2 regions of the Janthinobacterium leeuwenhoeki genome follow, and region 2 is predicted to be linked to the other one. Evidence: predicted binding sites of a transcription regulator. Region 2 holds the regulator's gene; the other holds the start of a gene.
What was found. Region 2 encodes FNR, which switches genes on or off when oxygen is low (the NO sensors DNR and NnrR bind a similar motif). Its sites were predicted from a motif close to TTGATNNNNATCAA; they were not measured.
Positions count from the first base shown of each region.

Region 1 (2,202 bases), on a different contig from region 2:
TCTTCGGCTTGCCCGTCGGCGTGCTGCTGGACCGGCGCAGCAAGCACCCGATCATGTTGTTCAGCGAAAGCATGTCCGGCCTGGCCCTGGCCAGCGTGGCGATTGCTTACTGGTGCGGCGTGCTGTCGATGCCGTGGTTATATATAGTGGGGTTCATCATCGGCACGGGCTTCGTCGTCGGTGGCGGCGCCGAACAGGTGTTTCTGACTTTCCTGGTGGGCCGCGACGGCTTGATCGATGCGCAATCAAAATTTGCTGCCACCGAATCGGCTTCGCGCCTGATCGGCCCCGGCCTGGCCGGCGTGCTGGTGCAAGTCCTGTCGGCGCCCGTCGCTATCCTGTGCACGGCTTGCGGCTACTTGATTTCCGTCTTCAATCTGCGCGCCATGAGCGTACGCGATCCGCGTCCCGCACCATCCGACAAACACGCCTTGCGCGACATCGCCGACGGCTTGCTGTTTGTCTGGCGCGAACCACTGCTGCGCGCGCTGGCCTGGGGCGCCGGCATCTGGCACTTCCTGTTTTACGCCAGCATGGCCTTGACGGTGCTGTTCGCCACGCGCGACCTGGGCATGAGTCCTGGCGTGCTGGGCATGACGCAGATGCTGGGCGGCGCCGGCGTCTTGCTCAGCGCCTTCATCGTCAAACCGCTGACGCACCGCTATGGCGCCGGCCGCACGATCCTGATCGGCCTGGCATCGACCTCGCTCTGCTTTGCCCTGACGCCAACGATTCCCGCCGCGCTATTTGGCAGCGCGGCAGCCAGCGCCGTCGCTTATGCCGTGCTGATGTTCTTTTTCGATTGCGGCGTGATGCTGTTTTTTATTCCCTACCTGGGCCTGCGTCAGAAAGTCACGCCCGACCCCATGCTGGGCCGCATGACCTCGACCATGCGCTTCCTGACGGTAGCGACGGCGCCGCTGGGTGCGCTGGCCGCCGGTTGGGTGGCGGAACACTTTGGCGTGCGCAATGGCCTGGCCTGCATCGCGGCAGGCAGCATCCTGTTGACGGTCGCCATGGTGTGGGGCACGCCGCTGCGTAGCGTGCGCACCTGAAGCGATGAACGGGCATACACTGCTAAAAGATTGCCTTGGCGACACGATTTATGCCAAAGCCTGGAAGGTTTGATTTATATCAAGGTTTTAATTGATGTAAATCCATAAGCTGTCTTACATCACTTGAGGAGCACGCTATGTTTAACACCATCTTATTTCCCACCGACGGCTCGCCCTTGTCCGACAAAGCCGCCGAAACCGCCCTCGCCTTCGCCCAATTGAACAAAGCCAAGCTGGTCGCCATCAGCGTGGTGCAGCCCTTCCCGTTCTCGCCGATGGCCGACGGCGGCATCGTGCTCGACGCCAGCCTGTATGAACAGCAGATGCAGGAAGCCTCGCAACGCGCCATCGACAAGATCAGCGCAGCGGCGCGCGCCGTCGGCGTGCCCTTCGAAGGCGTGGTGGCCGTGTCACCCAGCCCGCACGACGAAATCGTCAATGCGGCACAGACCTACCATTGCGACATCATCCTGATGGCCTCGCACGGCCGCAAGGGCTTGAACAAGCTGTTCGTGGGCAGCGAAACGCAAAAAGTGCTGGCGCATACCCATCTGCCAGTGATGGTCTTGCGCTAAGCCAAACCACGGACCGCCCGGCGCAGCTCGCGCTCCCTAGCGCGCCGGCGCCTGCTTCGGCAGCAACACCCACACGGCGCCGCTCTGCTTCATGCGGCCCGCATTCTCGGCCGCTTCCGCGCCAAAGCCAAAGAAGTAATCGACACGGATGGGCCCGCGTATGGCGCCGCCCGTATCCTGCGCCATCACCAGGCGCTGCATGGGAATGTCGCTATTGGCTTGCGTGGTGGACAGGAACACGGGCGCGCCCAGCGGCAGGAAGCGCGAATCGATGGCCACCGAGCGCTGCGGCGTCAACGGCACGCCCAGCGCGCCCTTTGGCCCCACTTTCGGGTCGGGCAGACGCTCTTCCTTGAAGAAGACATAGCTGGGATTGGCGTTGAACAATTCATCCTTGCGCGTGGGGTGGCCGGCGATCCACGCCTTGATGCCCTGCGCGGACGCCTGGCTCAGGGTCAGCTCACCCTTGTCGACCAGGTAGCGGCCGATCGATTTATACGGATGGCCGTTCTGATCCGCATACGCCACGCGCACGGTTTCCTGCGTATCGGTCAGCTGCACGCGCCCGGAAC
Region 1 covers NZ_JBNYXT010000011.1:1,571-3,772, forward strand. Annotated here, with positions in the region: gene ACQ4WS_RS11350 (MFS transporter) at 1-1,055, shown strand, start outside; gene ACQ4WS_RS11355 (universal stress protein) at 1,193-1,630, shown strand; gene mltA (murein transglycosylase A) at 1,667-2,202, opposite strand, start outside.
Region 1: ACQ4WS_RS11355 (universal stress protein) is a predicted target of FNR. The motif match lies at 1,125-1,138, and genes of this name have one in related genera.

Region 2 (2,202 bases):
GCATGTGCGTGAAAGCGCGGTATTCATCGTGCCGCGGTGATGTTGATTCGGGGTCGGACCCTCTGGGTCCGACCCCGGTATTTCGCCGTAGGGGTAGCATCAAACATGCGTTAGCTTTACTTTATTTTCAACCCAGAAGCAAAAGCTGGGGTCAGACCCAAAGGGTCTGACCCCAAGGAGAACAAAATGTCCGACAGTCTCAAGCTGCAAGCCCCCGTTGCCCCGTGGTACAAGCATCGCTGGCCATGGTTGCTGATGATCGGCCCCGGCCTGTCCGTGGTCGTCGGCAGCTTCATGGGCTATATCGCGTTTACGCAGCCCGATGCGCTGGTGGTGGGCGACTATTACAAGCAGGGCAAGGCGATCAACCAGGATTTGAAGCGCGACACGATCGCCAGCGACCTGGCGATGGATACCAGCTTGTCGTATGACGTGGCGTCAGCGCGCCTGACCGGTTCCGTGCACAGCTTCGGCAAGGCTTACCAGGGGCCGTTGCAGCTGCACCTGGCGCATGCGACCCTGCCGGAAAAGGATATCAAGCTGCTGGTGCAGCCCGATGCGGCCGGCAATTTTAGCGTGGCGCTGCCGATGCTCGAGCGCAGCCGATGGCAAGTGCTGGTGGAAAACGACAAACGCGAGTGGCGCCTGTCCGGCATCTGGACCTGGCCGCTGCAGCGCAGTATCGCGCTGCATGCGGATGAAGAACTGTAAGTCTTATTTGCAAACGTCCGTGCCGGCGGTGATGGCTTTTAATTTGGCCGGCTGCAGGATTTCGATCTCGCGGTTGGAGACGCGCAGCCAGCCTTCCTTCTTGAATTTGGACAGCAGGCGACTGACGCTTTCGATGGTCAGGCCCAGGTAGTTGCCGATTTCCTCGCGCGACATGCGCAACTGGAAATTGCTGCCCGAATAACCGCGCGCCTCATAGCGCGAGGCCAGGTTGACGATGAAGGCGGCAAAGCGCTGCGTCGCCTGCATATTGCCCAGCAAGAGCATGACGCTTTGCTCGCGCGTGATTTCCTGGCTCATCATGCGGTGGAAATGGCGCAGCAGGGTCGGCATATTGCCCAGCAACTGTTCCAGGCTGGAAAAGGGAATTTCACACACTTCGCTGTCTTCCAGCGCCACCGCATTGCAGTGGTGGCGGTCGGCGCTGATGGCGTCCATGCCCAGCAGTTCGCCGGCCATCTGGAAACCCGTCACCTGCTCTTCGCCGCCCGGATTGATCTGGTATGTCTTGAAGTGCCCCAGGCGGATTGCATACAGGTTCTGGAACGAGTCGCCGATGCGGAACAGCGAGGCGCCGCGCACGATCTTGCGGCGGCGGCCGATGATCTGGTCCAGCCTGTCCATATCGCCCACATCGAGGCCCATCGGCAGACACAATTGATGCATGCTGCAGGTCGAACATCGCGCACGCAACGCCTCCACGTTCACTGTAGGCAAGGTGGGAGTGAGTAGCGCTTCAGTCATGTCGGTACCTTTTATAAAATGCAATAACAAGTTTACTGCATACACGGTTGCCGTGTGCCAATTTCACCGCAATTGCGCTGAATAAACGACGTTCTGACTTTAATTACATGGCAACATCGTCAAAAGCCCTTGCGGGGAAGGGCAATTTACGCGGCGCCGCTTGCCAAGTTAATGTTTTGATAGGAAAATTCCTGACAGCGTCGTCTGCCGCCTGTGCCGCCCGGTACTGAAAAGGAAATCATGAAGCCTCTCGGCATTAAAGCAAAAGTCGCGCTGGCCACCAGCCTGACCTCGATCGCCATGATCGCCCTGGTCACCATGATCCAGGTGCAACACATGCGCGACGACTTCACCCGAGTACTGCTGAGCCAGCAGTCGTCCCTGATCAGCCGCACCGCTGCCGAACTCGACGACAAGCTGGGCATGCTGCTGCAAATCGTCACGCTGACGGCCAGGCAGCAGCCGCCGGAACTGATCGCCCAGCCAGCCCAATTGCGCGAATATTATGCGCGCCGCTCTATGCTGGCGCTGTTCGATGACGTGCTGGTGCTCGACGCGCATGGCGCCATCGTGGCCGACATGCCGCAGGTGGCCGGGCGCATCGGCATCAACGTCGCCGAGCGCGAGTACTTCCAGACCGTGCTGCGCACGCGCCAGCCCATGATCACCGAACCCATGCTGGGCAAGTCGAGCGGCATGCCCATCGTGCAGATGGTGGCGCCCGTACTG
Region 2 covers NZ_JBNYXT010000010.1:67,834-70,035, forward strand. Annotated here, with positions in the region: gene ccoG (cytochrome c oxidase accessory protein CcoG) at 1-40, shown strand, start outside; gene ACQ4WS_RS11000 (FixH family protein) at 187-711, shown strand; gene fnr (fumarate/nitrate reduction transcriptional regulator Fnr) at 715-1,473, opposite strand; gene ACQ4WS_RS11010 (response regulator) at 1,714-2,202, shown strand, end outside.